3 regions of the Leclercia sp. LSNIH3 genome follow, and region 2 is predicted to be linked to each of the others. Evidence: predicted binding sites of a transcription regulator. Region 2 holds the regulator's gene; each other region holds the start of a gene.
The links. The regulator PhoB, encoded in region 2, activates phosphate uptake and scavenging genes when phosphate is short. The targets are predictions, from matches to a motif close to CTGTCATAAAACTGNCNNAT.
Positions count from the first base shown of each region.

Region 1: kdgR (DNA-binding transcriptional regulator KdgR) is a predicted target of PhoB. The motif match lies at 4,505-4,524, and genes of this name have one in related genera.
Region 3: C3F35_RS06155 (PhoX family protein) is a predicted target of PhoB. The motif match lies at 4,967-4,986, and genes of this name have one in related genera.

Region 1 is NZ_CP026387.1:4,323,759-4,331,593, reverse strand. Features, by position in the region: gene ftsI (peptidoglycan glycosyltransferase FtsI) at 1-546, opposite strand, end outside; gene cspE (transcription antiterminator/RNA stability regulator CspE) at 764-973, opposite strand; partial or broken gene C3F35_RS20980 (DUF2627 domain-containing protein) at 992-1,130, opposite strand; gene C3F35_RS20970 (MBL fold metallo-hydrolase) at 1,657-2,646, opposite strand; gene C3F35_RS20965 (YebO family protein) at 2,666-2,956, opposite strand; gene mgrB (PhoP/PhoQ regulator MgrB) at 3,030-3,173, opposite strand; gene C3F35_RS20955 (YobH family protein) at 3,331-3,570, shown strand; gene kdgR (DNA-binding transcriptional regulator KdgR) at 3,622-4,413, opposite strand; gene C3F35_RS20945 (MFS transporter) at 4,592-5,965, shown strand; gene htpX (protease HtpX) at 6,013-6,894, opposite strand; gene prc (carboxy terminal-processing peptidase) at 7,088-7,835, opposite strand, start outside.
Region 2 is NZ_CP026387.1:1,388,783-1,396,617, forward strand. Features, by position in the region: gene phoR (phosphate regulon sensor histidine kinase PhoR) at 164-1,459, opposite strand; gene phoB (phosphate response regulator transcription factor PhoB) at 1,481-2,170, opposite strand; gene sbcD (exonuclease subunit SbcD) at 2,365-3,570, shown strand; gene sbcC (exonuclease subunit SbcC) at 3,567-6,698, shown strand; gene mak (fructokinase) at 6,776-7,681, opposite strand; gene rdgC (recombination-associated protein RdgC) at 7,806-7,835, shown strand, end outside.
Region 3 is NZ_CP026387.1:1,258,988-1,266,822, reverse strand. Features, by position in the region: tRNA gene C3F35_RS06175 (tRNA-Arg) at 102-178, shown strand; gene C3F35_RS06170 (hypothetical protein) at 242-1,087, shown strand; gene C3F35_RS06165 (hypothetical protein) at 1,591-2,673, shown strand; gene C3F35_RS06160 (TonB-dependent receptor) at 2,738-4,924, shown strand; gene C3F35_RS06155 (PhoX family protein) at 5,044-7,017, shown strand; gene pheP (phenylalanine transporter) at 7,121-7,835, shown strand, end outside.

The sequences.
Region 1 (7,835 bases), 1.8 Mb from region 2:
AATACCCTGCCCGTCGATATTGGTAAAGCCGATAAGGTTGGCCGCCACGTGCCCGGCCGGGTAGAAGCGCCGGGACTCATCGCGCAGGCTGATACCCGGCAGATGGAGCTTATCGATCCACTGGGCCTGGGCAGGATCCACCTGGCGAGCCAGATAGATAAAACGCCCCTGCGGATTGCTGTTGATTCGTGCGGCAAGGTTGGGAAGGGACAAATGCAGCGCACTGGCTAACGCCTGCCAGCGATTATCAAATCCGACCCCACCTTTCGCCAGCACCGTTTTTGGATCGGCCCACACCGCCTGCACCGGCACGCTCACTGCCAACGGCCGCCCCGCCCTGTCGACTATCATTCCTCTCGGAGCGTTAATCGCGACTTCCCGCAGGGAGCGCATATCCTCCTGCTTAACGAGGGGATCCGGTTTCACAATCTGCAGCCAGGCGACGCGCCCGAGCAGGAAAACCAGGCTGCCAAAAATGGCGACACACAGAAGGGCAAAACGTAACGGGGTGAAGTTTGCTGCGGGATTGACGGGTTTCTTTTTCACCAGAACTCCAGGGCTGAATAACAACGCCCTGATTTAACGGCAAATTTGCGTCCTGATGGGGAAAACAATGCTAATACTCTCGCAGCTTTGCAACAAACTGCAAACAGAGACGCAGGTGGTAACACTTTGAAAAAATTGCATTAAAAAGCCCCGCACAAGCGAGGCTTTATCTCTGCAACTGAAACGTCGAAACGCTTCAGACAAGGCAGGGGTTCGATCAGATAGCGGTTACGTTAACAGCAGCCGGACCTTTCTGGCCGTCCTGAATTTCGAACTCAACGTTCTGGCCTTCAGCCAGAGTTTTGAAGCCGTTACCCTGGATTGCAGAGAAGTGTACGAACACATCTTTGCTACCGTCAGCAGGAGTAATGAAACCAAAACCTTTAGACTCGTTGAACCACTTAACTTGACCTTTAATCTTTGCCATTTGCAAAATTCCTTTGAATGTTTTCTTAGCCCGTGGGCATTCACTGAGATAAAACTGAGACATTACTGCATGTGGCACTAATATAAGGTTCGGCAGAGAAGCGGTATTCAACGACAACGTGTTTACTCAGGACTTCTTTACTGAAAATGCCACACATAAACAGAACTGTACCTCGTTTGACCCAAACCGTGTTATCACATACAACTTAAATAATGGCAAGCCATTTTTAAACGTGTCTCGATCAGCCGCACAAATTGGGGGACTGATTTGCCACAATCTGCACAGTAATGCACTTACGTGTATACAGAGCCTGTTTGTTGCGCGATCAGTAACCGTCAGGGGAGACGCTGTTATCAAAGACTTTTTTACCTTAGACCAATAACTTCAGATCGTCCAGCAAGCGAAGCTGATTTCGTGACAGGGTTATTTCCGTTAGAACAATTGGTAAGAAGTTATGCTGTTTTAATCGCAACGGCAGAGATTTGTTTCCTTGCTTAAAACAGCCCTGGGCGCTTCGCTTGTTTAACTTATATACATCGCAACGTTGTTCGTCGCTATGCACCAAAATAATGATATTTTTATGAACCTGCCTCAAAAAAAGGCAATCAAAACGTTTCGATTAAATTAAAATATGATCCGCGTCGGTTTAATACGGAATAAGTACTATCTGAACTCGTAATAGTTTATATGGATAAATATTGACCAATGCGCAAGGGCTGAAAGTTATCGTCCGGCAGCGACAACGCCCTCAGGGTCTGAGACAGCTCTCTGACCGGTTCATCCAGTGACTCATCCGTCAGCTCAAACACGCCCCAGTGGATGGGGATCGCCCGCGGCATGCCCAGCTGTTGCCAGAGCGCCACCGCTGCCTGCGGATCCATATGATGAATCGACATGAACCAGCGTGGTGCATAGGCACCAATGGGTATCGCGATGGTATCCAGTTTTCCCAGCCGCTGGGGGATAGTCAGCAGATCCGGGGTGTAACCCGTATCGCCGCTGAACCAGAAGCGCTGGTTTTGCCCTTCAAAGACCCACCCACACCAGAGCGAGCGGTTGCGATCCCACAGGGTTCGCATGCTCCAGTGCTGCGCCGGAACGGCGGTGAACACCATTCCTTCGAAGACATAGCTTTGCCACCAGTCCAGCTCGACAACCTGTTTTGCCCCACGACGACGACACCATTCTCCCAGGCCTAATGGCACAAAAAAGGTGAGCTGCGGAAAACGTCGCACCAACTGGCGTACCGTAGCGGCGTCAAGATGATCATAATGGTTATGGGAAATCACCAGCGCATCCAGCGGTGGGAGCGCCGCAACGCTCATCACCGATGGCGTTTTTCTGGCAGGTCCGGCAAAGGGGACCGGGGAAGCGCGGCGGGAAAAGACCGGATCGGTGAGAATGTATTTCCCGTTCAGGCGTAGCAGCAAGCTGGCATGTCCCAGCCACCAGACGCCGTCCTCTTCATGGGTATTCAGGGTGACAGGTTGCCACCACTGGCGGATAAAATGCTCATAGCCCTGTTCGGGCGGCTTTGGCAGGCGGGCGGCTTTTCGCTCTTTCTGCCAGCGTTCGACATCGCCAGGCTGGTGCTCAGCGCCATCAACATTGCGAAAACCCTGCGGGGTATGATGCGCGAGGGAGGCGTTATACCAGGGATTGCTCCAGGCCATACTCACCTCCCCTGACTGGTTAGCGTTCAGCTACCAGACGAATAAAGTCATCGTCCTGGCTATTAGCCGTCTCTTCTGCCGCTTTTGGTGCTACTTTCTCTTCCGGTTCATTGGCTTCGCACAGGCGGCGCAGCAGCGCGTTCTGTCGTTTCTGCAAATCGACCAGCGTTTCAAGCAGTTCAATTTGCTCATTGGTACGGGAGCTTGCACGGTTGATAAAAAACCACAACACCAGCCCCACCACCAGCAATAGCACCGAGATCGCCAGAGATGCCACACTCAGCATCCCGGAATTCACTAACTCACCCATTTCACCCCCCAATAAAAACGCTCATATTACCACTCGCGTTCAGGAAGGAAATCATTTGCGAGAAAAATGCCCGTTACCACGGAATAAACTTATTCACAGAACAAATACCGCTAAAAAACTGTACGTCCTGGTCACACATCACATTGATGGTCTGCGTCCAGAGCAACACACAGGCCAGCAATACCAGCACCAGAATCACCCAGCGTATTTTTTTCACTCCACTCTCCGTCCATAACTGCCTGATGCCAGGTTATCATGCGCAACTTAAACCATGCCTAACTGTACCGTGAAGACGAGCCTTTCGGAATCATAGGCTTGTTAACGCAAATGTATCGGTTACGCTATGGGGCAGTCATTAAAAAAATGAGGCAATAATGCGCTTTTTTATTCGTACACTGATCGTTATAGCCCTGATCTGGACGGGTTTACTGCTGGCGGGTTATGGCGTGCTGATGGGCAGTAAAGAAAATGCGGGCGGACTGGGTATCCAGTGCAAGTACCTTACCGCACGCGGATTCAGTACAGCACAATACATTCATTCTGACAGCGGCATTATCGGCCTCACTCGCTGCCCATTGCTGCGAAAGAGCGAGATAGTGGTCGATAACGGCTAATTCCGCACATAAAAAACGCTGCCCAAGGGCAGCGTTTTTTTACCGGAAAACTCAGAACGGATAGTCGTTATAACCCATCTGCTCAGAAATTTTCCGCGCCGCCGTGTGCAGCATTTCCACATATTCGTGCAGATGCTCTTCAGAGAAACGCAGCGTCGGGAAGGAGATGCTCAGGCCAGCAATCACCACACCGAAGCGGTCGAATACCGGCACGCCGATGCAGCGTAAGCCCTCTTCCTGCTCCTGGTTATCTTCGCCATAACCCTGCTCACGCACCTTATCCAGCACCTCTAACAGCTCATCGGTAGTGGTGATGGTGCGTTCAGTGCTGCGTTTATACTCGACGTTCTCGAGGATCTGCTTCACTTCTTCACGGTCGCGCCAGGCCAGCAGAACTTTACCGATAGCGGTACTGTAGAGCGGATTGCGGCGACCAATGCGTGAATACATGCGCAGGTTATACATGGAGTCGATCTTATGGATGTAGACAATGCTGTCTTCGTCCAGCGCACCGAGGTGCACCGTCTCTTTCGTCAGACGAGAGAGTTCACGCATCTGAATATCAGCGCTACGGATAAGATCGACGTTCTGCAGCGCGCGTGCGCCCAGTTCGAATAGCTTCAGGGTCAGGGAGTATTTTTCAGACTCGCCTTCCTGTGCAACATAACCCAGTGATTTCATGGTCTGCAAAAAGCGGTAAACGGTGCTTTTTGACATCATCACACGCTGGGACAGCTCAGTAATACCAATTTCGCGCTCTTCGCCAAGCGCCTGCAAGATGCCGAACACCTTTAACACAGAAGAAACAGAATCTGGCTGTTTATCCAAATCCGCGATTGCCATTAATCACCTCAACGCAAGTGTTTTATAAAATTTAGAACCGGTTTTTATTATAAATTCGCAGTGGCATTGCTGCAATCAATCCTGGCTTACCTGGTTACAAATCTGCGACATATAACCGAAATAACAGTGATAATATCGTTACCCTGTTAATAATAACCTGTATTGCTCATTCATTCTCATGACACTTACCCCCAAAGATGGGCTGCCGTTACCGCAGCGCTATGGTGCAATTGCGACCATTATCATCGGTATTTCCATGGCCGTGCTGGATGGCGCGATCGCGAACGTCGCTCTGCCGACCATCGCCAGCGACCTGAATGCCTCGCCTGCCAGTTCGATCTGGATCGTCAACGCCTACCAGATAGCTATTGTCATCTCCCTACTGTCGTTCTCGTTTCTGGGCGACATGTTTGGCTACCGCAGAGTGTATCAGTGCGGACTGGTGGTCTTTACCCTGACCTCGCTGTTCTGCGCCCTTTCCGACACCTTGCACACCCTGACGCTGGCGCGCATCATCCAGGGGTTTGGCGGCGCGGCGCTGATGAGCGTTAATACCGCGCTGATCCGGCTTATCTATCCGCAGCGGCATCTGGGCCGGGGAATGGGCATCAACTCCTTTATAGTCGCGGTATCATCGGCGGCTGGCCCGACAATCGCCGCAGCGATCCTGTCGGTGGCTTCCTGGCAGTGGCTGTTCTTAATCAACGTTCCGTTGGGTATCGTGGCGCTTGTGTTCGCCCTGCGTTACTTACCCGCCAACGGCCCGAAAAGCAGCATGCCTAAATTCGATCTGCCAAGCGCGGTAATGAACGCCCTCACCTTTGGTCTGCTGATCACCGCTCTGAGCGGTTTCGCCCAGGGGCAGTCGCTGCCGTTGATCGCGGGCGAGGTCGTGGCGCTGCTGGTGGTGGGCTTCTTCTTCGTGCGTCGTCAGCTGGCGCTACCGGTACCGTTGCTGCCGGTGGATCTGCTGCGCATTCCCCTCTTCTCCCTCTCCATTGGCACCTCGATATGCTCTTTCTGCGCGCAGATGCTGGCCCTGGTCTCGCTGCCCTTTTTCCTGCAGAGCGTTATTGGCCGCTCTGAAGTGGAAACCGGTCTCCTGTTAACGCCCTGGCCGCTGGCGACCATGGTAATGGCGCCGCTGGCTGGTTATCTGATTGAACGGGTTCACGCGGGATTGCTGGGTGCGCTGGGGATGGTAGTGATGGCGGCGGGTCTGTTCGCCCTCGCCCTGCTCCCGGCGGCTCCGCACGATCTGGATATCATCTGGCGAATGATCTTGTGCGGGGCGGGCTTTGGTCTGTTCCAGTCTCCGAACAACCATACGATTATTACTGCCGCCCCGCCTCATCGCAGCGGCGGAGCCAGCGGGATGCTGGGTACGGCGCGCCTGCTGGGACAAAGCACCGGCGCGGCGCTGGTGGCCTTACTGTTCAACCTGGCCGGGCAAAACGGCACGCACCTGGCGCTGCTGACCGCCGGCACGCTGGCCGCCGCTGCTGCCATCATCAGCGGGCTGCGGGTGACGCAACCACGGCCGCAGGCATAAAAAAAGCGCGTCCGTGGACGCGCTTTTTCATTCACAAGCCAAAGCCGTTATTTCAGGTACTCGCCGCTACGCAGCGCTTCAATACGCTTATCCAGCGGTGGGTGAGACATGAACAGCTCACTCAGCGATTTCGATTTACCGTTGATGCAGAACGCCATCATGCTGGAGGCTTCCTGCGGTTCGTAGCTGGTTTTCAGACGCTGCAGGGCAGCAATCATCTTCTCGCGGCCCACCAGTTTGGCAGAGCCAGCATCCGCATGGAACTCACGATGACGGGAGAACCACATGGTGATAATGCTCGCCAGGATACCAAACACCAGTTCCAGTACCATTGAGACCGCAAAGTAGATCAGCGGGTTACCGTTACTGGATTCGCCTTCCTCACGATCCCCGCCCATAAAGCCTGCGGCAATCTGCGCGATAATGCGTGAGATAAAGATAACGAAGGTGTTCACCACACCCTGAACCAGGGTCATGGTCACCATATCGCCGTTGGCAATGTGGCTGATCTCATGGGCAATTACCGCCTCGGCTTCGTCACGGCTCATGTTCTGCAACAGGCCGGTACTCACCGCAACCAGCGACGAGTCACGACGCGCACCGGTAGCAAAGGCGTTGATATCCGGCGCGTGATAGATCGCGACCTGCGGCATGGCAATCCCCGCCTGACGGGCCTGATTGGCGACGGTATTCATCAGCCAGCGTTCCATATCGTTACGCGGTTGCTCAATAACCTCGCCGCCCACGGACTTGAGCGCCATCCATTTGGACATCAGCAGCGAGACAAAGGAGCCACCAAAACCAAACAGCAGCGCCATAATTAACAAGCCCTGAACGCTGCTCGACTGAATTCCTGTCAGGCTAAGTACCAGCCCGAAGACCACCATGACCGCAAGGTTGGTGAGCAGGAAGAGCGCGATTCGCATCATAATATTCTTTTAACCTCAGTTTAACAAAACGCACTATGCGATTACCCACATCGTATGGGTATTCCGCATATTTTCAAGGATTGCAGCGATGTAAGTCACCAGAAAGACACAACTTTACATAATGAAATGACTGGCTGACGGCAGGAGGAGGTTAACAAAAAAACAGGCACAATTTCTTGTGCCTGTTGAGGGATTATTTTGCCGGAGCGGGGTTCCCGGCAGGTTGGTCTTTTTCCAGTTTCGCCAGGTCAATGGCGATCTTCACCGTCTCATCAAGATACGGATCTGGCTCCTGATAATCCTTCGGCAGATCATCCAGTTTCTTGAGGAGTGGCTTACCTTCACGTTTAAAGCGGTCGTTGATACGCGCCAGACGTGTTGCATCATCCTCTTCGTTCTCTTTCAGACGCTGAGCGTAGTTCAGAGAGACAATATTGCGTTTCGCTTTCAGGGCATTGAAACGGGCAATATCCTTCACGATGTACTGGAATTCAGGATCCTTGGCGATGCGCTCGTCATGTTGTTTCAACAGCGCCGGACCAAACTGAGTGATATCGCCCGACTTCACGTAGGTGGCAGCATCAACGCTATCCCACGGCAACGCGTTATCTTCGAACTTCTCACCGGTTTCGGTCTCTTCGGTGCCGGTCGGCATGATGATGTCCGGGGTTACGCCTTTACGCTGGGTACTGCCGCCATTCACACGATAGAACTTCTGAATGGTGTACTGTACCGAGCCAAGCGCTGGCCATTCCGGGCGCAGCATCTGATCGTAAATGCGGTTCAGGGAACGATACTGCTGTACCGTGCCCTTCCCGAAGGTCGGTTCGCCAACAATCAATGCGCGGTTGTAATCCTGCATCGCGGCGGCAAAGATTTCCGATGCCGATGCACTAAAGCGATCGACCAGGACCACCAGCGGGCCTTTGTAGTAAACAACG
Region 2 (7,835 bases):
AATTAACACCTGGAACATTACACCATTTATAAGAAAAACCCATGGCTAATCATGCGAACAAAAAAGCATCAGGCGTATAAAATTTATTCGCGCTTCGGTTGACTGCAAAGCAAACAGGCCAGCTTACGCTGGCCTGTGGCAATATCTGATTACAGTCGGGGCGTCAGGCGCTGTTACTGGCAATCAAACGTTCCGGGATCACGAAGCTAAAACGCGTGCTTTTGCCCGGCGTGCTGACAATATCGAGACGGCTGTCGTGGTGATTGATGGCATGTTTAACGATAGCCAGCCCCAGCCCACTGCCGCCCGTCTGGCGGGAACGGGCTTTATCCACCCGATAAAAACGCTCGGTCAGACGAGGAATATGCTCCGGGCCAATGCCAGGGCCGTCATCCTCGACGCTGAACTCCGCCCCCGTAGGCACATGCTGCCAGCGCACGGTAATGTGAGTGCCTGCCGGCGTGTGATTCACCGCGTTATAGACCAGGTTGGAGATGGCGCTGCGCATCTCATCGGTACTGCCGCGCACTTTGAGAGTGTTATCCACCTCGAAGGTGAGCTGATGCTGCTGCTGGCTTAGGGTTTGCGCCTCTCGCTCTAACATCCGCAACATCATCGGCACGTCGATAGTTTCATTGAGCGCCAGGGTTGGTGCGGCCTCAATACGGGAAAGGGTCAGCAACTGCTTGACCAGCCCTTCCATCCGTTGCGTCTGCTCGCGCATGGTCTGCAACGCTTTTTCCCGCGGCGCGCCCTCCAGAGTCTGCTCCTGCATCATCTCCAGATAGCCCTGCAACACCGTCAGTGGGGTGCGTAATTCATGGCTAACGTTGGCGAAGAAGTTGCGCCGCGCCCCTTCCAGCTGGTGCATTTGCGTCACGTCGCGTGCCACCATCAGCCACTGCTTGTCGCTGTAGGACATCACGCGGATCTCCAGATGACGACCATTGTTCATCACCAGATTATGTGGGCGGGTAAAATCGCGTTTTTTCAGATACTGGGCAAACTCGGGGTAACGCAGCAGGTTGAGGATGTTCTGTCCATTATCGTCTGGCCAGCGCAGGCCCAATAGCTGTTGCGCCAGTCCGTTACACCAGAACATTGCCCCTTCTTCGGTGGTGAGCACCACCGCATCCGGCAGGGATTCCGCGCCGCTGCGAAAGCGCTTGATCAGATTGCCCAGCTCGCGTCGGCGCTTTTTATTACGCATCTGCATCTGGTGCAGACCATACAGCAGAGGTTCCCAGCTACCGCTTCCCGGCGGAGGGGTCATGCTTCTGTCTACCCACAGCCACCATGACAGGCGGAGCAGATTCCAGAAGTGCCAGATCAGCAATCCGGTGATTGCCGCCAGCAAAAACCAGGGTAAATAACCGAAAACAGCCCCGAGGATCAGGGCCGGAATACAGCAAAGTACCAGTTCAAAACAGAGCCTTTTCCATGACAGACGTTCCAGCACGCGTCACACTCCTGTGATTGTTCAGAAACGGGTGGAGAAACGATAACCCGTGCCGCGGACGGTCTGTACCATACGATCGTGACCGCTGGTTTCCAGCGCCTTACGCAAACGACGAATATGAACATCCACCGTCCGGTCTTCAACATAGACGTTCGTGCCCCAGACATTATTAAGCAGCTGCTCGCGGCTATATACGCGTTCCGGGTGGGTCATAAAGAAGTGCAGCAGTTTGAATTCTGTCGGCCCCATATCGAGGGGATTTTCACCGGTCATGACGCGGTGCGAGGTGGGATCCAGGCTCAGACCCTGCATCTCAATCACCTCTTCGACCGCCATCGGTGAAATACGGCGCATGACCGCCTTGATACGCGCCACCAGCTCTTTCGGGGAGAAAGGTTTGGTGATGTAGTCATCCGCGCCGGTCTCCAGGCCGCGAACGCGATCTTCCTCTTCGCCACGGGCGGTCAACATCATCACCGGGATATCGCGGGTTAAGGCTTCGCGTTTGATATGTTTAATGAATTGCAGACCAGAGCCGCCGGGCAACATCCAGTCGAGCAGGATCAGATCGGGCCAGGGTTCGTTGAGCTGATTTACTGCGCTGTCGTAATCTTCGGCTTCTACCGGTTGAAAGCCATTTTGTTCGAGCACGAAACAGACCATTTCACGAATGGGTGCTTCATCTTCTACGACCAGAATACGTCTCGCCATACTTAGCCCTGTCTTATTTAGGTTACATGTTTGTAATACGGCGTCATTATGCGTCAGATTTATGACAGATTTATGAAAAAGACGCCCACCAATAAAGGCAAACCGTTGTTTTCTGGTCGCCCTGATTGTAGCGGTTATCTTCCTTCCCCTGAATGTTTATAATCCCGCTTACATTTTTTTGCCACGGATCTGTTATGCGCATACTTCACACCTCGGACTGGCATCTGGGACAGAACTTCTACAGTAAAAGCCGCGCCGCCGAACATGAAGCCTTCCTCAGCTGGCTGCTTGAGATGGCGCAAACACACCAGGTGGACGCCATTCTCGTGGCCGGTGACATTTTTGATACCGGATCGCCGCCGAGCTATGCGCGAGAGCTGTATAACCGTTTCGTGGTGAACCTGCAAAAGACCGGGTGCCATCTGGTGATTGTGGCCGGTAACCATGATTCCGTGGCCACGCTGAATGAATCCCGTGAAATCCTGGCCTTTCTCAACACGACCGTGGTCGCCAGCGCCGGACATGGGCCACAAATTCTGCGCAAGCGTGACGGTACACCAGGGGCGGTGCTATGCCCTATTCCGTTCTTACGCCCTCGCGACGTGATGAAAAGCCAGGCGGGTCTTTCAGGAATCGAGAAACAGCAGCAGCTGTTAACGGCTATCACCCATTATTACGCCGATCAATATACCGCCGCCTGCCAGCTGCGCGGCGACAGCGTCCTGCCGATCATTGCCACCGGGCATCTTACCACCGTAGGTGCCAGTAAAAGTGACGCGGTACGTGACATCTACATCGGGACGCTGGATGCCTTCCCCGCGCAGCACTTCCCGGCGGCCGACTATATTGCGCTGGGCCACATCCACCGCGCACAGAAGATTGGCGGCTGCGAGCATATTCGTTATTGCGGCTCCCCTATTCCCCTCAGCTTCGATGAAACCGGCAAAAGCAAATGCGTGCATCTGGTGAGCTTCGACCACGGCAAGCTCAGCGCCGTCGAATCCCTTGACGTGCCCATTACCCAGCCGCTGGCGGTACTGAAGGGCGATCTGGCGGCCATTGCTGCCCAGCTGGAGCAGTGGCGCGGCGTGAAGCAGACGCCTCCCGTCTGGCTGGATATCGAAATTGCCACCGAGGAGTATCTGCACGACATGCAGCGTAAAATTCAGCACCTGACGGACGATCTGCCGGTGGAGGTGCTACTGGTGCGGCGCAGTCGCGAGCTGCGCGAGAAACTCCTCGCCAACAGCCTGCGTGAAACCCTCAGTGAGCTGCGGGTGGAGGAGGTCTTTGAGCGCCGCCTGGCGCAGGAGACCCTGGACGACGCACAGCGGGCAAGGTTAAACGAGCTGTTCAGCCATGCCCTGCATGCCCTGGATAACGAGGAGGACAACGCATGAAAATTCTCAGCCTGCGCCTGAAAAACCTCAACTCACTCAAGGGCGAATGGAAAATCGACTTTACCGCCGAGCCATTCCTCAGCAACGGCCTGTTTGCCATCACCGGCCCCACAGGGGCCGGGAAAACCACCCTGCTGGATGCCATCTGTCTGGCGCTGTACCACGAGACGCCGCGCCTGAATACGGTTTCACAATCGCAAAACGATCTGATGACCCGCGATACCGCCGAGTGTCTGGCAGAGGTGGAGTTTGAAGTCAAAGGGGTAGCCTATCGCGCTTTCTGGAGCCAGAACCGGGCGCGCAATCAGCCGGACGGCAACCTCCAGGCCCCGCGTGTGGAGCTGGCCCAGTGCGAAGATGGCAAAATCCTCGCGGATAAAGTGAAGGATAAACTGGAGCTTGTCGCCTCCCTGACCGGCCTGGACTACGACCGCTTTACCCGCTCGATGCTGTTATCCCAGGGGCAGTTCGCCGCCTTCCTCAACGCCCGGCCAAAAGAGCGCGCCGAGCTGCTGGAGGAGCTGACCGGCACCGAAATTTACGGCCAGATCTCGGCGATGGTGTTTGAAAAACATAAAGCGGCCCGCAGCGAACTGGAGCGGCGTGAAGCCCAGGCCGCCGGGGTGGTGTTACTCAGCGAGGAGCAACAACAGCAGCTTCAGCAAGGTTTGCAGGTACTTACTGACGAAGAACATCAGCTCCTGGCCCAACAGCAGGCGCAGCAGAAAGATTATCACTGGCTGACCCGCCACGATGAGTTATTGCGCGAGCAGCAGCAGGCGATGGCCGCGCAGCAGCAGGCGCAGCAGGCCCTGACCGATGCGACTCCCGAGCTGGAAAAGCTGCATCTGGCCCAACCTGCCGCGCTGCTGCGCCCGCAGTGGGAGCGGCAGCATGAGCAGACCGCCCGCCTGGCACAAACAGAACAGCAGATGCTGGATGTGAACACTCGCTTACAGTCCAGCGAGGCGCTGCGCGCCAGGATCCGCAACGGGGCGTTGCGGGCGCGCGAGCAACTGCAAACCGAGTTCACCACTCTGACGCAGTGGCTGACCGACCACGACCGCTTCCGTCAGTGGGGTCAGGAGATGGCGGGCTGGCGGGCGCACTTTGCCCAGCTGAATCGCGATAAAACGCAGCTCGCGACGCTGACCCGCCGTATCGCGGAATTACGCCACAAGCTGGCGGCCTTGCCGGAAAACACGCTCACGCTCACGGCGGAGCAAGTCGCCGCCGAAATGGCGCTACAAACCCAGTCCCGTGCGGCGCGCCAGCGTCTGACCACCCTGCACGCCCGTTATCAGCCCCTGCAAAAGCGACTCAGCCAGAATGGCGAAAATGTGCAAAAGGCGCAGATTGAGCTGGCAAAACTGAACGACGTGCTAACCCTGCGCCGCCAGCAGTACAAAGAGAAAAATCAGCACTACCTTGATCTCAAACTGTTATGCGAGCAGGAAGAGAAGATCAAAAAGCTGGAGAGTTATCGGGCTGAACTCGAGGCCGGCAAACCCTGCCTGCTCTGCGGCTCCACCGAACATCCGGCGATCGCCCAGTATCAGGCCTTAGCGCTTACCGAAAACCAGCGTCGCCGGGAGGCGATGGAAAAAGAGGTCGCCGCCCTCAAAGAGGAAGGCCTGCTGGTGCTGGGCCAGGTGAATGCCCTCACCACCCAGCTGCAGCGGGAAACCGCCGAGGCGCAGACACTGGCCCAGGACGCGCAGGTGCTGACTGAGGAGTGGCAGAAGGTATGCGCTTCCCTGACGGTGAGTCTGAATATTGAGGACGATATCGCCCCCTGGCTGAATCAGCAGGAGCAGTACGAACAGCAGCTTTACCAGCTTAGCCAGCGTCTGACGCTGCAAAACCAGCTAAGCGAAGAGGACGCTCAGGAACAAAGCTATCACCAGCAGCTGGCGGCAACGCGCACCGCCATGGAGACCTCGCTTCAGGCGATGTCGCTGGCGATGCCTGATGACGGTGCGGAGTCAGCCTGGCTCGCTGAACGTGAAAAAGAGTCGCAGCACTGGCAGGCACAGCAATCTGAGCATAGCGCCCTGCGGGAACGCATCACTGCGCTGGCACCGCTGCTGGAGACCCTGCCGGCAGTGGAGTCGGATGAAGCAGAAACCGTTATCCCGGCGAACTGGCGCGACATCCATACCGAATGTGTCTCGCTACAGAGCCAGCTTGCCACTCTGCAACAGCAACACAAACTGGAAAGTGAACGTCTGCAGCACGCTCAGGCGCAGTTTGCCGCCGCGCTGGCCGCCAGCGTCTTTAGCGATCGCGACGCGTTTCTCGCGGCCCTGCTGGATGACAGCACCCTTCACCGTCTCGAGCAGTTGAAACAGACTCTGGAAAATCAGATCCAGCAGGCCACGGCGCTGCTCCAGCAGGCAGGCCAGCGGCTGAACGAACATCTGGAACAACGACCAGAGGGGCTGAGCGCCGACGCGCCGGTTCTCCAGGCGCAGTTACAGCAGCTTGCGCAGAAGCTGCGTGAAAACACCACCCGCCAGGGGGAGATCCGCCAGCAACTCAAGCAGGACAGCGATAACCGTATGCACCAGCAGGCGCTGATGCAGGAAATTGAGTCCGCGGCCCGGCTGGCGGATGACTGGGGTTACCTCAACGCGCTGATCGGCTCCAGAGAGGGAGATCGCTTCCGTAAGTTTGCCCAGGGCTTAACCCTCGACAATCTGGTGTGGCTCGCCAACCAGCAGTTGACCCGCCTGCATGGCCGCTACCTGTTGCAACGCAAGGCCAGCGACGCGCTGGAGCTGGAAGTGATGGATACCTGGCAGGCGGATGCCGTGCGCGACACCCGCACGCTTTCCGGGGGAGAAAGTTTCCTCGTGAGTCTGGCGCTGGCCCTGGCGCTCTCCGACCTGGTAAGCCACAAAACCCAAATTGACTCGTTGTTCCTTGATGAGGGCTTCGGCACGCTGGACAGCGAAACGCTGGATACCGCCCTGGATGCGCTGGATGCGCTGAATGCGAGCGGGAAGACCATCGGCGTGATCAGCCACGTCGAGGCGATGAAAGAGCGCATCCCGGTGCAAATCAAGGTGAAGAAGATTAACGGGCTGGGGTATAGCAGGCTGGATAAGGTGTTTGCGGTGGAGTAGAGATTTGTCGGTGCGGTCTTTACCCCTTTTACCCGCTCTCACAGGGATAAGGGGGAAAGACCGCACCCGTCACTATATCAATGCGGCCACAACCACGCCGCGCCGCGCACGCCGCTGGAGTCGCCGTGCACCGCTTTGCGGATCGGCGTTTCACATTCGCCGCCAAACACCCACTGCTTCACCAGCTGCGGAACGGTGGTGTACAAACGATCCACGTTGCTCATTCCGCCGCCCAGGACAATCACATCCGGGTCGAGGATATTGACCACGTGCGCCAGCGATTTTGCCAGCCGCATTTCGTAGCGACTGAGCGCCAGTTCCGCCACCGGATCGTGCTCCTCTACCAGCCGCATGATCTCATTGCCTTTCAGCGGATGGCCGCTTAAACGACGATAGTCGGTAGCAAAGCCGGTGCCGGAAATAAAGGTCTCGATACAGCCCTGTTTTCCGCAGTAGCACGGCACTTCGGCACGGTACTTTAGCTCATCCTCATCCATCCACGGCAGCGGGTTGTGGCCCCACTCGCCTGCGGTGCCGTTACCGCCAATATGGGAACGACCGCCAAAGGCCACGCCTGCCCCGCAGCCGGTGCCGATGATCACCGCAAAAACCGTCTGCGCGCCCGCCGCGGCGCCGTCGATCGCCTCCGACACGGCCAGGCAGTTAGCGTCATTCGCCAGCCGCACTTCCCGGTTCAGGCGCTGGCTTAAATCGCGGTCGAAAGGCTGGCCGTTGAGCCAGGTCGAGTTAGCATTTTTCACCACGCCGGTATAGGGCGAAATCGAACCTGGAATGCCCATACCGACAGTGCCCGTCTGACCGGTTGCTTTTTCGGCCATCTCCACCAGCGTGGCGATGGTTTCGATGGTCTGCCGATAGTCGTCACGCGGGGTCGGGAGGCGATGGCGGAACAGCTGTTCCCCCTGCTCGCCCAGGGCAATCACTTCTGTTTTAGTGCCACCGAGATCAATACCTATACGCACAGAACGCTCCTCATTTTTTTGATTATCAACAGAGTAGAAGCCCGCTACCCGATTAGCAATGCAAGCGATGCGACAATTCGCTATCATGCCCGCTGAATTAAACGACAAGACCGTGGAAATTATCATGCTGTGGTTCAAAAATTTGATGGTTTAC
Region 3 (7,835 bases), 130 kb from region 2:
AGGTATGAACTGCAAGGGGATTGTACTAAAATCCATTGACTCATCGGTCATTGACCGTATAATTCCACGCGCTTCACCACTGCGAAGACATTCTTCTCTGTGCGCCCTTAGCTCAGTTGGATAGAGCAACGGCCTTCTAAGCCGTAGGTCAAAGGTTCGAATCCTTTAGGGCGTGCCATTCGCATCATAACGTCGCATTTCTCCGTCTCTTCGTGTTCCTTATTAGAACCAGATTGAAATCATGTCCGGTATTGCGCATTACCATTTACACGAGCAGAGCGTTCACACGCAGCAACTGGCCACGCTATCGGCTCAGGCGCCCGCTGCCGGAATGACGCAGACCAGCGTACCCGCCTCCTTTCAGCAGGTAACCCTCTCTTCCCAGCCGATCATCGCCCAGCCTGCGGCAAGCGCATCGCAACCCGCTGACCACCGACAGGCATCGGTTACCGCCACACCCGCCTCGTTTGAGCAACTGGGGCAGTACGCCAGCCTGCAGGGCTGGAGTGAAAATCAGCTGGCGCTCATGAACCGCTTACCCCAGTACCGAAACAGCCACACCGGGCCTGCATGGTCGCCCGTTGGGGGCGTTCGCGGGATCCGCAATAACAACCCCGGTAATCTGGAGGCCAGTTGGGCCTTTACCTGGCAGGGGCAGAACGGCACCGACGGGCGCTTCGCTACCTTCGCCTCTCCCGAGCACGGGATCCGCGCTCTGGGCGTAAACCTGCTCGCCTACCAGCGGCGTGGACTGGATACCATCAGCAAAATTATCTCCCGCTGGGCACCGCCGCAGGATAATAACAATACCACCGCTTATATTCAGAACGTCAGCCAGGCGCTTGGCGTAACACCGACGACCCGGCTGGATGTCGCCTCGCCTGGCGTCTTAACCGCCCTGAGCAAAGCCATTATTCATCAGGAAAATGGGAACGTGCCGTTTTCCGATGAGACGATCGCAAGCGGCATCGCCTCGGCGCTAGGGACGGAGGTGCTGTCGGAAAGCCCGTCACCGGTTTTGAAAGCGTCAGCTGGAGAACTCGCGGGTAAGGGCAATAACCCGATGGATAAGCTAACTGGCCGGTAACGGCTTACCGAGAGCATCCCCCGGCATAAATCGCTGTGCTTAATGCGCACATCATCGGCCTGGACTTTTGTCCCCCCCTTCAGACAGACATTCAGGGGCAAGTTTTCCCCGAAGACGATCACGCTATCGACCCGCCGCATATCTCTATTCCCGCCACACCTCACAGCGGCGTGTTAACCAACCGCACCTCTCCGAACCTCTCTTCCACGACAGGATAAACCCGAACCATTACCGGGATGTTTTTGAACCGCTTTTTTACTTTGTGTCCCTGTTTACACTTGATTACAGAAGGATAATGAGTATAGTTCTCATTCTCTTTAGTGTTTGTGGGCGCGTAGGGACTTTCCCGCATCAACAGTGAGTGCAGATCTCACACGGAACACTGAGTGTTAACGGTGGACGCTGCACAGGCCTGATGGCCCGAAATCACACTTCTAATCGCAATGCATATGCGACGCAGACGTCCACCTCAAATTCGATTTGCACGGTAAAGGATGTTCCTGATGTCAAAAAAATTGTCCGCCCTGGCGCTGCTGGTTGCTGTCTCACTCAGCGGCTGCGCAGCTCAACACACCGCGACCACCGCTCCCGCTGCTGATGCCCCGAAACCTGCCGCCCCGGCGCAGACCAACGTCGTTAAACGCGATCTGGCTGACGGCCTGTACGAAATGGTTATGAGCCCGAAAGGCGATGCGCTGTACGTTGCCAGCTCGGAAGGTTTCAAGGATGTGCAGGGCGGGGTGGTGTACAAGCTCGATCCGGCGACCCTGAAAACCATCGGCCGCAGCCATACCGATCTGAAAAACTTCGCCCTCGCGATCTCTGAGGACGGCCAGACCCTTTATACCACCAACTCACTGGACGGCGGGATCAGCGCCATCAGCACCGCCGATGGCAAAGTGAAACAGCGCCTGCTGTTCACCGAGCGCAACAAAGAGGGCTTCCCGTACGGCGCGCGCCAGGTGCTGCTGCATAACGACGTGCTCTACATCGGCGGCGTGGCCGATCCGGCGGTGATCTGGGTGGTAGATGCAAAAACGCTGAAGCTGAAAAAGACCATCCAGAACGCGGGCCAGTGGGTCACCGGCCTGATGTGGTCTGAACAGACCCAACGCATCTACGTGGCGAATGGCGGGGGGGAAATTCTGATCCTGGATCCTAAGCGCAACCGCATTGAAAAACGCTGGAAGCCGCTCGGGGATAAACCGGCGCTGCTGCTGAACCTCGCGGAAGACAGCGCGACGGGCCGCCTGTTTGTCACCGACAACTCGAAAGCCAAAACCACCCTGGTGCTGGACATCCATACCGGTGAAATCATTAAGAAGCTCGACGTCGGCGACTCGCTGGCGGTGAAGTTCAACGCCAAACGCAACGAGCTGTACATCACCCAGCGTGAAAGCGGCAAGCTGCTGAGCCTCGAGGCCACCACCTATGCCGTCAAGCAGACGTGGGATCTGCCGCCGAACCCGAACAGCCTGCTGCTGTCGGCTGACGGCCAGACGCTGTACGTCACCGTTAAGCAGGCGTTCAACAAAGACCACTCGACTAACGGGCCGGACAGCGTTGTGCGTATCGCCCTGAAATAAGCTTTCTCATAACAACTCAGGCCCGGCAACGGGCCATTTTGCGCGAAATTTGAACGAGTTAATCATGAACCACACCAGAAAAATGAACAAAACGCTGCTGGCACTCGCTATAGGCGCCATCGCCCATTCCGCGGTGGCAGCGGAGAGCAAAAAAGAAGAGACCATCGTGGTGCAGTCTGCCGCCAGCGATTTTAAACCCGGCGGCGACCAGCTGGTGCCAGCCTTCCTGGACGGGCAGGTGGCGAACGGCGGCCGCATGGGGATGCTCGGTCAGCAAAATGCGATGGACGTTCCCTTTAACATCATCAGCTACACCTCCAAACTGGTGGAGGATCAGCAGGCGCACACCATTGCTGACGTGGTGGCTAACGATGCGGGCGTCCAGTCCGTACAGGGCTACGGCAACAGCGCAGAAAGCTACCGCATTCGTGGCCTGAAGTTCGACGGGGATGACATGACCTTCGGCGGCCTCTCCGGCGTGCTGCCGCGTCAGGTGGTGGATGCGCAGATGGTGGATCGCATTGAGATCTTCAAAGGTGCTAACTCCCTGATGAACGGCGCGGCCAGCTCTGGCGTGGGCGGCATGATTAACCTCGAACCGAAACACGCGGGGGCAACACCGCAGGCGAAAGTGGGCGTGGACTACACCTCGGATTCGCAGATTGGCACCACCCTTGATGCCGGTCGTCGCTTCGGCGACAGCGACCAGTTTGGTGCCCGCGTCAACGTGGTACACCGTGAAGGCGAAGCGCCGGTTGCTAACGACCGCCGCCGCACCACGCTGCTGTCCACCGGTCTGGACTATGCGGGAGATGACTTCCGTACCTCCGTGGACCTGGGGTATCAGAAGAAAACCTTCCACGGCTCGGAAACCGGGGTCAACATCTCTGGCGTAGATTTCGTGCCAGAGCCGCCGAAAAACGATCGCAACTACTCGCAGAAATGGGCCTACAGCAATATCGAAAACGAATTCGGCATGTGGCGCAGCGAGTATGACATCACCGACAACTGGACCGCCTATACCGGTCTGGGGGCGCAACACGCCCATGAAGAGGGGCTGTACAGCGGTGCGAAGCTGGTGGATAAGAGCGGCAAAGCCACCGCGAGCCGCCTGGATACCAACCGTATCAGCGACAGCGTAAGCGGCATGGCGGGGATCCGCGGTAACTTTGCGACCGGCTTTGTGACCCATAAGGTTAACGTCGGCTACTCGGCGATGACCAAAAACGAGAAAATTGCCTGGAAGATGTCGGCGGCGAAGGATAACCCGGTCACCAACATCTACCACAACACCGGTGTGGATGCGCCACCGAGCACCAACTCCAATGGGGCGGGCGGTAACTACAGCGATCCGCTGACCAGCGGCCGCACCCGAACCCAGGGCTGGCTGCTGAGCGACACCCTCGGCGTGCTGGACGACAAACTGCTGTTCACCGTCGGGGCGCGCCATCAGAAAGTGGTCATTCGTGGGTATAACAAAGTCACCGGTCTGGAAAACGCTGGCGATAGCTTCGACGGCGACCGCTGGATGCCTACCTATGGCGTGGTGTACAAACCCTGGGACGAAATCTCGCTGTACGCTAACCACACCGAAGCGTTGCAGCCGGGTAAAACCGCGCCTAACACCGCCATCAACTACGGCCAGAGCACCGGTATCGTCCACTCTAAGCAGAACGAAGTGGGCGTGAAGGCTGACTTCGGTCGCGTTGGCGGCTCGCTGGCCCTGTTTGAAATTAAAATGCCGTCTGCCATTCTCGACAGCCAGACCAAATATTACGGGCTGGATGCAGAGCAGCGTAACCGCGGTATCGAGCTGAACGTCTTTGGCGAGCCGACGCTGGGCCTGCGTCTGAATGCCAGCGCCACCTGGCTGCAGGCGGAGCTGACCAAAACCAACAACGGTGTTAATCAGGGCAACGACGCCATTGGCGTTCCGTCGTTCTACGGCGTGTTGGGTGCGGAGTATGACATCAAGCCTGTCGACGGCCTGACCGCCACCGCCCGTGTGAACCACTCCGGTTCGCAGTATGCCAATCTGGCCAACAGCAAAAAGCTGGACAGCTATACCACCCTGGATCTGGGCATGCGTTACCGCTTCGCGGTCAACAATGACCAGAACCAGATGACCGTTCGCGCTGGCATTGAAAACGTCACCGACGAAAACTACTGGTCAAGCGTTGACGACAGCGGCACTTACCTGTTCCAGGGTGAGCCACGTACCTTTAAGGTCTCTGTCGGCTACGAGTTCTGAGTTCGACCCTCGTTATCGGGGCAGGGATGCCCCACCGTCCGTCTGTTATAAAAATGTAACAAATTGTTCTTATAGTGTTCCCACTTTGTCATTTCTTAGCCTAAAGAAAGGAAGCCATCGTGGGTAAACCTCTTAAGTCCGTATTCAAAAAAGAACATCGCGATGATGTCAGCAATCCCAGCGCTAACCCGGTATTTTCCACCGTGGCGGAGATGTTCCTCTCCCGCCGCCGTTTCCTGCAGATGGGTGCCGTTGCCGGTGCCGCCGCCTCTTTCCCCTTTTTACTCAAGCCTGAAAACGCCCTGGCCGCGGTGTCACAGCCTTCAGCGCTGAGCAAAGCGGTCTCGCTCGGTTTTACCAGCATTCCGGTCTCAACCGACGATACGGTCAGAGTGCCCGAGGGCTACATTGCGCGTCCTTTCTATCGCTGGGGCGACGCTACTGGTATCAAGGGCAATCTGCCAGCCTTCAAATTTGACGCCAGCAACACGACAGACGAGCAGGCGGCACAGGCGGGTATGCACCATGACGGCATGGCGTGGTTTAGCCTGCCGCAAGGGGAGCAGGATCCCGCCCATGGCCTGCTGGCGATGAATCACGAGTATATCGACAACGGTATGCTCTTTACCGACGGCACCGCCAACTGGAGCCTGGAGAAGGCGCGTAAAGGCCAGAACGCGATGGGCGTGTCGATTATCGAAGTGAAAAAGAGCGGCAGCGACTGGGAAGTGGTGCGCCCCTCCGGCTTTGCCCGCCGCATCACGGTAAATACCCCGATGCAGCTCACCGGCCCGGCGCGTCAGCAGGCGTTAATGAAAACCGCCGCCGATCCGCAGGGCGAGCAGGTGCTCGGCACCATGCAAAACTGCGCTAACGGTTATACCCCCTGGGGAACCTATCTCACCTGCGAAGAGAACTGGTCGGATATTTTCGTCAAAAAAAGCGAGCGTAACGCGCTGGAGAAGCGCTACGGCATCAGCGACAGCGATGAGTCCTACCGCTGGAGCGAGGTGGACGACAGGTTCAACGTGGATAAAACCCCTAACGAGCCGAATCGCTTTGGCTGGGTGGTCGAAATCGATCCGTACAACCCGAACTCCACGCCGCGCAAGCACACCGCGCTGGGTCGCTTCAAACACGAAGGGGCCGCCGTCACCCTGGCCGCCGATAAGCGCGTGGTCACCTATATGGGGGATGACCAGAAGTTTGAGTACATCTACAAATTTGTTTCCGACAACAATTACAATCCGGCGGATCGCGAAGCCAACATGCAGTTGCTCTCCGCTGGCACGCTCTATGTCGCCAGATTCAACGATGACGGCTCCGGCGAGTGGCTGCCGCTGGTGTTTGGCCAGAACGGCCTGGATAAGAGCAAAGGGTTCGACAATCAGGGCGACCTGCTGATTAAAACCCGTCTGGCGGCCGATGCCGTAGGGGCGACTAAGATGGACCGTCCTGAGTGGATTGCGGTCGATCCCCATAACAGCGGCAGCGTTTACTGCACGCTGACCAACAACAGCGATCGCGGCAAAGAGGGCAAAGCGCCGGTGGATGCGGCCAACCCGCGAGCAAACAACACGTTCGGCCACATCATGCACTGGCACGAAGAGGGCGGCGATCCGGCAGCGTTACGCTTTAAATGGGACATCCTGGTGCTGGCCGGGCGAACGGACACTGCGGATGAAAAGGCGAAAGGCAGCATGAAGGGGGCCGAATTTGGCAGCCCGGACGGCCTGTCGTTTGACCATCAGGGCGTGCTCTGGATCCAGACCGACGTCTCCTCCAGCACCATTAACAAGAAAGCCTATGAGGGGATGGGCAATAACCAGATGGTGGCGACCATTCCGGGCACCAACGAGTATCGCCGCTTCCTGACTGGCCCACGCGGCTGCGAAATCACCGGCATTGCGTTCACCCCGGACAACCGCACGCTGTTTATTAATATTCAGCATCCGGGGGAGGGCGGGGACGATATTACCGACCCGGCAAACCCGCGCGCCGTTTCTAACTGGCCGGATAACAATCCGCAAGGGCGTCCTCGCGCCTCAACGGTGGTCATCACCAGAGCGGACGGCGGTATTATCGGTTCGTGATAGCCTCCCGCCGGGCAGCAACCGTTGCCCGGCGTTTAACTTGCTCCCGTCTGCCTGAAGTGTTAAAAGGTGCCCCTTCCATAAAAAGAGACAGGGGTAAGACGTGAAAAACGCGTCATCCGCTTCAGGTACTGGTGTTACTGAAGCCTCGTCGGAACAGACACCGACGCTGCATCGTGGTTTACAGAACCGACATATTCAACTTATCGCACTCGGTGGCGCTATCGGCACTGGGCTGTTTCTCGGCATCGGTCCTGCCATTCAGATGGCCGGTCCTGCCGTGCTGCTGGGTTATGCCATCGCGGGCATTATCGCCTTTCTGATCATGCGCCAGCTCGGCGAGATGGTAGTAGAAGAGCCGGTATCCGGCTCCTTCGCCCATTTTGCCTACAAATACTGGGGGCCGTTCGCCGGTTTCCTCTCTGGCTGGAACTACTGGGTGATGTTCGTGCTGGTGGGCATGGCAGAGCTGACCGCTGCGGGCATCTATATGCAGTACTGGCTGCCAGAGGTACCCACCTGGATCTGGGCGGCGGTATTCTTCATCATCATTAACGCCGTTAACCTGGTGAACGTGCGCCTGTACGGAGAGACCGAGTTCTGGTTCGCCTTAATTAAGGTGCTGGCCATCATCGGCATGATCGGTTTTGGCCTGTGGCTGCTGTTCTCCGGTCACGGCGGCGAGCGGGCGACCCTCGACAACCTGTGGCAGCACGGCGGCTTCCTCGCGACCGGCTGGAAAGGGCTGGTGCTGTCGCTGGCGGTGATCATGTTCTCGTTTGGTGGGCTGGAGCTGATTGGCATTACCGCCGCCGAAG